4 regions of the Kitasatospora sp. NPDC059648 genome follow, and region 1 is predicted to be linked to each of the others. Evidence: riboswitches for the same ligand, from Rfam matches in the RefSeq annotation. Region 1 holds a riboswitch; each other region holds the start of a gene.

The links. A riboswitch is a leader RNA that binds a small molecule or an ion and turns the genes downstream of it on or off. The one in region 1 is predicted to bind cyclic di-AMP.
Region 2: linked by a shared signal. The riboswitch ahead of ACFV1W_RS08195 (transglycosylase family protein) and the one ahead of ACFV1W_RS01555 (transglycosylase family protein) in region 1 are both predicted to bind cyclic di-AMP.
Region 3: linked by a shared signal. The riboswitch ahead of ACFV1W_RS13920 (M23 family metallopeptidase) and the one ahead of ACFV1W_RS01555 (transglycosylase family protein) in region 1 are both predicted to bind cyclic di-AMP.
Region 4: linked by a shared signal. The riboswitch ahead of ACFV1W_RS06760 (M23 family metallopeptidase) and the one ahead of ACFV1W_RS01555 (transglycosylase family protein) in region 1 are both predicted to bind cyclic di-AMP.

What each region holds. Positions count from the first base shown of each region.
Region 1 covers NZ_JBHWDU010000001.1:334,176-336,365, forward strand. The annotation lists gene ACFV1W_RS01550 (cytochrome P450) at 1-1,006, shown strand, start outside; cyclic di-AMP (ydaO/yuaA leader) riboswitch at 1,217-1,385, shown strand; gene ACFV1W_RS01555 (transglycosylase family protein) at 1,391-2,182, shown strand.
Region 2 covers NZ_JBHWDU010000009.1:2,771-4,960, reverse strand. The annotation lists gene ACFV1W_RS08195 (transglycosylase family protein) at 1-1,188, opposite strand, end outside; cyclic di-AMP (ydaO/yuaA leader) riboswitch at 1,196-1,359, opposite strand; gene ACFV1W_RS08190 (hypothetical protein) at 1,821-2,190, opposite strand, start outside.
Region 3 covers NZ_JBHWDU010000018.1:26,234-28,423, forward strand. The annotation lists gene ACFV1W_RS13915 (hypothetical protein) at 1-5, shown strand, start outside; gene ACFV1W_RS13920 (M23 family metallopeptidase) at 60-935, opposite strand; cyclic di-AMP (ydaO/yuaA leader) riboswitch at 947-1,105, opposite strand; gene ACFV1W_RS13925 (YiaA/YiaB family inner membrane protein) at 1,302-1,592, shown strand; gene ACFV1W_RS13930 (alpha/beta fold hydrolase) at 1,689-2,190, shown strand, end outside.
Region 4 covers NZ_JBHWDU010000007.1:38,041-40,230, forward strand. The annotation lists gene ACFV1W_RS06755 (MFS transporter) at 1-416, opposite strand, end outside; cyclic di-AMP (ydaO/yuaA leader) riboswitch at 818-993, shown strand; gene ACFV1W_RS06760 (M23 family metallopeptidase) at 997-1,584, shown strand; gene ACFV1W_RS06765 (DUF2470 domain-containing protein) at 1,953-2,190, opposite strand, start outside.

The DNA of each region.
Region 1 (2,190 bases):
CCTGCTGAACATCGACCCGCCGGACCACACCCGGCTGCGCCGCCTGGTGTCGAAGGCGTTCACCCCGCGCCGGGTGGCCGAGTTCGCGCCGCGGGTGCAGCAGCTGACCGACCGGCTGATCGACGGCTTCGCGCAGCGCGGCTCGGCGGACCTGATCCACGAGTTCGCCTTCCCTCTCCCCATCTACGCGATCTGCGACATGCTCGGAGTTCCGGCCGAGGACCAGGACGACTTCCGCGACTGGGCCGGAATGATGATCCGCCATGGAGGCGGCCAACGCGGCGGCGTCGGGCGGGCGGTGAAGCGGATGCGGGCGTACCTGCTGGAGCTGATCCACCGCAAGCGGGCCGACCTCGGCGACGACCTGATCTCCGGTCTGATCCGGGCGAGCGACCACGGTGAGCACCTGACCGAGAACGAGGCCGCGGCGATGGCCTTCATCCTGCTCTTCGCCGGGTTCGAGACGACGGTCAACCTGATCGGCAACGGGACGTACGCGCTGCTGCGCAACCCGGACCAGCGGGCGCTGCTGCAGGAGTCGGTGGCGCGCGGCGAGACGGCACTGCTGGAGACCGGGATCGAGGAACTCCTGCGCTACGACGGACCGGTGGAGCTGGCGACCTGGCGGTTCGCGACCGCGCCGCTGACCATCGGCGGGGTGGAGATCCCGGTCGGCGACCCGGTGCTGGTGGTGCTGGCGGCGGCGGACCGCGACCCGGCCCGGTTCGCCGACGAGAACACCCTCGACCTGGCCCGGAGCGACAACCCCCACCTGGGGTTCGGGCACGGCATCCACTACTGCATCGGGGCCCCGCTGGCCCGGCTGGAGGGGCGGTCCGCGCTGGCCACCCTGCTTTCCCGGCTGCCCGATCTGCGGTTGGCCGAAAGCCCGGAGAACCTGCGCTGGCGCGGTGGCCTGATCATGCGCGGATTGCGCGAACTTCCGGTCGAATTCAGTCCCGAGCCACGCTCGCCGCACGCCCTCCCTGAGCGTCCGACACACTGATGTGACGTCGTATTCCGCGCGGTGACAGCAGTATGAACGGCCATCAAACCGGACAAAGCCCAGCTGTTGGTAGGCGATCGAACACGGGCCGTGATTTTTGTGTGATGTCGGCGATATGAGCTTGTGATCGGTCTGAAGATCTGTCTAGTCTCCCTGGAGTTCGCAGCTGCGGACCTCGTGCGCGGAACGCCGAATCCTGCCCGCCGCGCCACGGGAAACCGACCAGACCCTGGGCAGGGGCGGGGGAACCAGGTTTGTTGCCGTTCCTCCAACGGCTTGGGGTGAAGCCGCCCGAGCGGAATCGTTTCCGCCGCCGGCGGCCGGGCCACCTCCCGGTCCGAACCCGACAGCTCACCTCGCAGGCGTGCGGAGAGGGACCTCTTCATGCTGCTCGTTGGATCTGGCCGTCATCGTCGTCGCACCCAGGCCGAGAAGGCGATCGCCGTCGCCGGTGTGGCCGGCGTCGGACTCGCGCTGCCGCTCCTCACCGCCACCGGCGCCTCCGCCGCCCCGGCCTCCGCCTGGGACTCCGTCGCCCAGTGCGAGAGCGGCGGCAACTGGAGCATCAACACCGGCAACGGCTTCCACGGCGGCCTGCAGTTCACCCCCAGCACGTGGAAGGCGTACGGCGGCACCGCCTACGCGCCGCAGGCCGACCAGGCCAGCCGGGCGCAGCAGATCTCGGTCGCCGAGAAGGTGCTCGCCTCGCAGGGCCCGGGCGCCTGGCCTGTCTGCTCCAAGAAGGCCGGCCTGAGCAAGGGCGGCGCCCCGGCGGCCGTGGACACCTCCTCGGACACCAAGGCGCAGTCCGCCCCCAAGCAGCAGGCGCCGAAGCAGGCCACCAAGGCCGCCCCGAAGCAGCAGGCCCCCAAGGCCGCCCCGAAGCCGGTCCAGCAGTACGCGCCGAAGCACGCCGCGCCGAAGAAGGCCGAGCAGCCGGAGACGCAGCCGGCCCAGCAGTACACCCCGAAGCACGCCGCCCCGCGCGCCGCCCAGCCGGCCCCTGCCCCGCAGACCGGCCACGACTACACCGTCCGCTCCGGTGACACCCTGTCGGGCATCGCCGCCGCCCAGGGCGTGTCCGGCGGCTGGCAGGCGCTGTACGACGGCAACCGCGGCACCGTCGGCGGAGACCCGAACCTGATCGTGCCCGGCCAGGTCCTCCACCTCGGCTGAGACCCTTC
Region 2 (2,190 bases), on a different contig from region 1:
CTGGCCGCCGCCGACGTAGATGGCGACGTGGTAGACGCCGGAGTTCTGACCGTTGTTCGACCAGAAGAGCAGGTCGCCCGGCTGGAGGCTGTCCAGCGACACGTGGGTGCTGGCGGCGGCCTGGTCGGCGGCGACGCGCGGGATGTTGATGCCCGCGGCGCGCAGCGCGGCCTGGGTCAGGCCGGAGCAGTCCCAGCCACCGTTGCCGGTGCCGCCGTAGACGTAGGCCTGGCCGACCTTCGACTCGGCGAAGGAGACCGCGGCGGCCATGCTGCCGGTGGCAGCCGGGGCCTGGGTCTGGGCGGCCGGCTTCGAGGCGGGCTTGGCGGCCGGGGCCTTGGTCTGGGCGATCGGCTTGGCGGCCGCCACAGCGCCGTTCGAAGCCTGGCCGGACTTCTGCGAGCGGTCGAACCAGGTGAAGTCCGAGCCGGACTTGGCGGTGGAGGACTGGTCGGCCTGGGCCGAGGTGCCGTCACCGAAGGTCAGCTGCTGGCCCGGGTAGATGGTGTCCGGGCCCTCGGTGAGGGTGCTGCGGTTGAGCTCGTACAGGTGCTGCCAGCCGCCCTGGACGTTGTGCTTCTCGGCGATCGAGGACAGCCAGTCACCCTTGACGACGGTGTAGTCGCCGGTCTGCGCCGGGTGCTGCTTCGCCCAGCCGCTGGTGGCGGACTTGGCGGAGGCCGAGGCGGAGTCACCGGAGGCCTGGTCCTGGGCGGGCGCGGCCGGCTTGGCGGGCGCCGCGACCGGAGCCGGGCTCTGGGTCGGCTTGGCGGCCGGCTTGGCGGCCGTCGAGGTGTCGACGGAGGCCGGGGCGCCGCCCTGGGTCAGACCGGCCTGGACCGAGCAGACCGGCCAGGCGCCGGGGCCCTGCGAGGCGAGGACCTTCTCGGCGACGGCGATCTGCTGGTCCTTGGTGGCGAGGTTGGCCTGCGGCGCGTACGCGGTGCCGCCGAAGGCGGCCCAGGTGCTGGAGGTGAACTGCAGGCCGCCGTAGAAGCCGTTGCCGGTGTTGATGCTCCAGTTGCCGCTGCTCTCGCACTGGGCGACCTTGTCCCAGGTGGCGACGGAGGCGGCGTCGGCGGTGCCGGTAGTGAGGCAGGGGACGGTGAGGCCGACGCCCGCCACGCCGAGGGCGGCGATCACGCGACGAGTGCGGCTGGACAGGCGGTTGCCGTTGGAAGGCAGCATGAAGACGCGGTCCTCTCCCACGCCTGCGAGGTGAGCTGTCGGATTCGGGCTGGAGTTGCCCGGCCGCGCTGTGGCGCGGCTTCACCCCTAGCCCAGGACCTTTTCCGGGAAAGCGGTCCGGGGCGACTTACCTGTGGTTCCCCCGCTCCTGCCGTGATGCGTTTTCGCGCTGCCAGGACATCCGACGGCAGGACTCGGCGTCGCGGATGAACTGGGTCCGTGTGGTCACGAACGGGGAGCACGTTAAGCAGACTTAAGTTCGAACTGCAAATACCTGTGATGCGCATCACGGTTTACGAAAAAAGGCCGAACGGCTCGAATTTCATGATCAGAAATGATCGTTCTCCGGCAATTCTGCGGTGAATTCACAAAACTGGCTCCGCCTCAGGAGCGATGTGACGGGGCGTTGGAGCGTGGAGCGGCGCGCTCGTCGGGCTGGAAGGTGCCCAGGATTCGAGCGCCCGGTGATGCCTCGGCTATTCATCGACAAAATGCACCAGAACGGACATTACGTGGCAATGGCCGCTTAACTCGCCTGCGGGGCAATCCGAACAAGCGAAAAGGGCCCGGAACGCGGTCGTTCCGGGCCCTTCGGTGGTGCGGGTGCGGCGACGGGTGGCCGCGCGGGTCCGTCAGCCCTCCACGGGCCCCTCAGTGGCCGCGTGGGCGCGTCGGGAGCCCTCCCCGGCCCCGGCGGTGGCGGCGGCCTCCGCCTCCGCCTCGGCGAGCTCCTCCGCCGACGGCGTCGGCAGCGCGGCCAGGTAGGTGGAGGCGATCAGCTGGCCGACGGTCGGGTAGGCGCCCAGCGGCGCCGCCGACGGGCAGCCGGTCTCCTCGGCGGCCGTGGCGAGCAGCTCGGAGTCCGCCTCCGGGCCGATGACGAGCGGGGCCAGCGCCGGGCGCTGGGCGCCGGTCTCCTTGAGGTGGTCGACGGCGCCGGCGACCGATCCGGGCACGTCGAGCGCGGCGGCGACGACCGGGACGGCCAGTCGGGCGGCCAGC
Region 3 (2,190 bases), on a different contig from region 1:
AGTGAGACGGCGGGGGAGCCCCGGGCGAGCGGCCCGGGGCTCCTCCCCTTCCGGGTTCGTTACGGGTTGAGGCCGTGCTGCTGGAGCCAGGTCTCCGGGTCGACCGGGGCGCCGCCGCCCGGGCGGACCTCCAGGTGCAGGTGCGGGCCGGTGACGTTGCCGGTCGCGCCGACCTTGCCGATCTGCTGGCCCGAGGCGACCTGCCCGGAGCCCGTGATGATCGAGGACAGGTGGCAGTACCAGATCTCGGTGCCGTCGGGCAGGGTCTCGACGATCCGGTAGCCGTACGCGCCGGACCAGCCGGCCGAGGTGATGGTGCCCTGGCCGACCGCGTGGACCGCGGTGCCGGTGTCGGCGGCGAAGTCCAGGCCGGTGTGCAGGTGGGCCCAGTAGCGGGCGCTCTGGCCGTAGTGGGCGGAGAGGTTGTACTCCTTCACCGGCAGGGTGAGGGCGGCGGCCTTGGTCCGCTCGGCCTCCTCGGCGGCGCGCTTGGCCTCGGCCTCCTTGGCGGCGGCCTTGGCCTCGGCCTCCTGGGCGGCCTGCACCCGGGCGCTCTCCTCTGCGGCGGTGCGCTGGCTGTCGGCCTGCTGCTGGATCCGGGCGGCGAGCGCGAGTCCGGGGTCGGCGGCCAGGGCGACCGGGGCCTCGTCCGGCGCCTCGACGGCGGGCGCGGCGGCCGGGGTCGCGGAGGCGAAGCCGGTGGCGCCCAGGGTGGCGGCGACGGCGGTGACGCCGAGCAGCGGGGAGGCCCCGCGGGTCTGACGCGGCATCCGGTGGCGGTTGGGCTCGGCCTCCGGGGCGAAGGGGGCGCCGTGGTTCGCGGGACCGGCGGAGCCGGAGTCGCGGGGCTCGGAGCCGTTCGGGCCGGGGTGGTCGAGGAGCTGGGTACCGGCTGCGGGGCCGGCCGGGTGTGCCGGGGTGTGCGTCGACGCCACGGAGGGCGCTCCTTTCCTTCCTTCGCGCCTACCGGGTTAGCTGACGGGTTCGGAGCAGGAAGGTCTCCTACGGCCGGGCCGGGGCCCCGCCGATTCACCCCAGGGAACGTGGTTCCCCGGCTCCCTGGCCTGCCCGGAGGCCGGCCGGCGGGATTAGGCGACGGCGCACGGTGCCGTCTGGGTACGGCGTTGACGACCGCGCTGCGTTATCAAACGTTAATCCTAGGAGGCTCTGATTCCAAGCCGTCCGTCCGCGACTGCGGGGGAACGGGTGATCGGACGTCAACGAACGACCCCTCAGCCGCCCGGCTCATCTGAGTACTCCTACTCATGTGCACCCCGGCCGCCCCGACGCATCCTGGCGCCATGAACGCACCGATGCAGTCACGCACCACCGCCGCGTACTACGTCCAGGCCGTCCTCTCCTTCGCCATCTCCGGCACGGCCCTCGCGGCCGGGATCGCCTACCTTCCCGTCGGCGGCTGGACCCGGGCCTTCCTCGGGATCGGCCTCCTCTACACCGTCACCTCCGCGTTCACGCTGGCCAAGGTGATCCGGGACCGGCAGGAGTCCTCGGACACCGTCGCCCGGGTCGACCAGGCCCGACTGGAGAAGCTGCTGAGCGAGCACGACCCGTTCAAGGTCGAGGGGGTCTGAGCGGGGCCCGTGCGGAGCCGGGCGCTTGACGGCTAAAGCTATTAGCCATAGCTTTACGGCTATTGGCAGCAGCGAGCGAGCCCGTGGAGGCCCACCATGAACGGCACCATCACCCCGAGCACCCAGTACCTCGACGTCCCCGGCGGCCGCCTCGCCTACGACGACACCCGGCAGGGCGACGGCACCCCCGTCGTCCTGCTCCCCGGGATGCTCGACTCCCGCCGCGCCTACCGGCACCTCCACCCGCTGCTCACCGCGGCCGGGCACCGGGTCATCACCATGGACCTGCGCGGCTTCGGCGAGTCCTCGATCGTCTGGGACGACTACAGCCCCTCCGCCGTCGCCACCGACGTCCTCGCCCTGCTCGACCACCTCGGCATCGAGCGGGCCGTCCTGGTCGGGCAGTCCTACACCGGGGCGACGGTCGTCAAGCTCGCGGGGGACGCGCCCCAGCGGGTCGCCGGGATCGCGCTCATCGACGCCTTCGTCGAGCACCGGGCGAACGCGCTCATGAAGGGCGTCATGGCCGTCGTGGGCGCCGCGATGGTCCGGTGGCCCGCCGTCTGGGGCTACTACCTCCGCAAGATGGCCTTCCCCG
Region 4 (2,190 bases), on a different contig from region 1:
TCCACCAGCCAGCCGCCGAGGAAGGGGCCGACGGCGGCCGACACCCCGCCCAGGCCGGACCACAGGCCCACCGCGGCCGAGCGGTCGTCAGGGTGGAAGACCGCCTGGAGCATCGCGAGCGAGCCCGGGGTGAGCAGTGCGCCGCCGATGCCCTGGACGGCTCGGGCGGCGACCAGCACGTGGATGGTCGGGGAGGCGGCGCAGGCCGCGGAGGCGGCGGCGAACCAGACCACGCCGATCAGGAAGACCTTGCGCCGGCCGTAGCGGTCGCCGAGCGCGCCGCCGAGCAGGATCAGGCCCGCCAGGGTGAGCAGATAGGCGTTCAGGGTCCATTGCAGGGAGGCGAGGGAGGCGCCGAGGTCGGTGCCGATCCGGGGCAGGGCGACGTTCACCACGGTGCCGTCGAGCATCGCCATGCTGGAGCCGAGCACCGTCGCGAGCAGCACCCAGCGTCCCCGTGCGGTGCCCAGGCGCAGGGAGCCGGCTTCGGAGGTGGTCACGGCCCGATCCTGCGCCCCGTGGGGCGCACGTGACAAGGGTCACCGGGAGGCGTGTCGGTCGGGGACGGTGCGTGAACGGATGGTCGCGCGGGGGTGTGGTGATCGGCGCAGGGTCGCGGATCAGTGGCGCGGGGTGAATGGATTGTGCACGTACGGTGTGGCGGATCATTCGGAGGGTCACCGCGTTGCGGGCGTCGATTGCCGGTTCGAGAGATCGACATTGCGTCCCCCGAACGGATGAGTTTTAGTTCAGCGACCGCCCGGCCAGTCCGGACGGATCCGCCGGGTGGAACGCCGAGTCCTGCCGCTGCCCGGTGGTTCGAACTGAGCTCTGTACGGCAGGAGCGGGGGACCCACAGGTAAGTCGCCGGACCGGAGTTCGTGCTTTTCAGGGCGCGGACGTCCAGGACCGGCTCGGGGTGAAGCCGCGCATGCGGCCGGGCAACTCCAGCCCGAACCCGACAGCTCACCTCGCAGGCGTCGGAGAGGAAATCCCATGCCTGCACAGGCTCGTCGTTTCGCCCTGCCCCGTTTCGCCCTGCCCCGTGCCGCCCGCATCGGCATCGCCACCACCGTCGCCGGTGCCTCCTTCGTCCTGCCGCTGGTGACCACGATGAGCGGTCAGGCCGCCGCTGCCCAGGTCGTCGCGGCCGCACCGGCCGCCAAGGTCGTCAGCTCCGGCTTCGTCGCCCCGCTGGCCAAGCCGGTGCTGGGCGAGGCCTACGGCGTGGCCGGCTCGATGTGGGCCTCCGGCCACCACACCGGCCAGGACTTCGTCTGCTCCACCGGCACCCCGGTGCGCGCGATCGCCAACGGCGTCGTGGTGCAGGCCGGCAACGGCGGCGCCTACGGCAACCAGGTCGAGATCAAGCTCGCGGACGGCAAGTACGCGCAGTACGCGCACCTGTCCGTGATCGGCGTGAAGATCGGCCAGCGCGTCACCGTCGGCCAGCAGCTGGGCCTCTCCGGCGCCACCGGCAACGTGACCGGCCCGCACCTGCACTTCGAGGTCCGCACCGGTCCGAACTACGGCTCGGACATCAACCCGGTCGCCTACCTGCGGGCGCACGGCGTCGCGCTCTGACCCCACCGGGTTTCAGGAACCACCGCTGTCGCGGGGGCGAAACGGTCCTCCGGGATGGTCATGTCGGGTGACCGCTCGACCGGATGACCGCCGCGATAGTGGACATGGGCGCGGGACACGCCCACGGCCGGCCCGGCTTCACGGGACATCTTCCCCGAAGCCGGGCCGGCCCTTGCCGTTTTCGGCCCCGCGGCGTTCGGTGCTTCGAGCGTGGCGTCACCCCGGCTGTCTCCTGCGATGGGACAAGCTCGGGGCCGGTATGCGCCGGCCGGGGCGGCGGCGGTCGGGCCCCGGGGCGGTGACGGTCTTCCAAGGGCCGGCCGCCACCTGCTCGTTCGCCGTCGGCGACCGCGGCCGGAGCTGTGCGCCTAGCTCCGGTGGGCCGGCAGGCCGTGCTGGGCCGCGGTGAGGAGCTCGTGCATCCGGTGGCCGAAGTCCTCGGTGTCGCGGGCGGGTTCGGGAAAAACCAGGCGGACGTCGCGGTGGCCGTGCGAGTGGTCCAGGCGCAGCACCAGGCCGTGGCGGTCCAGGGCGAGCGGTCGCACGGCGGGGCGGTGGGTGAGCAGGGCCGGGTCGAGCAGCCCGGTGAGCAGGTCGAGGGCGTCG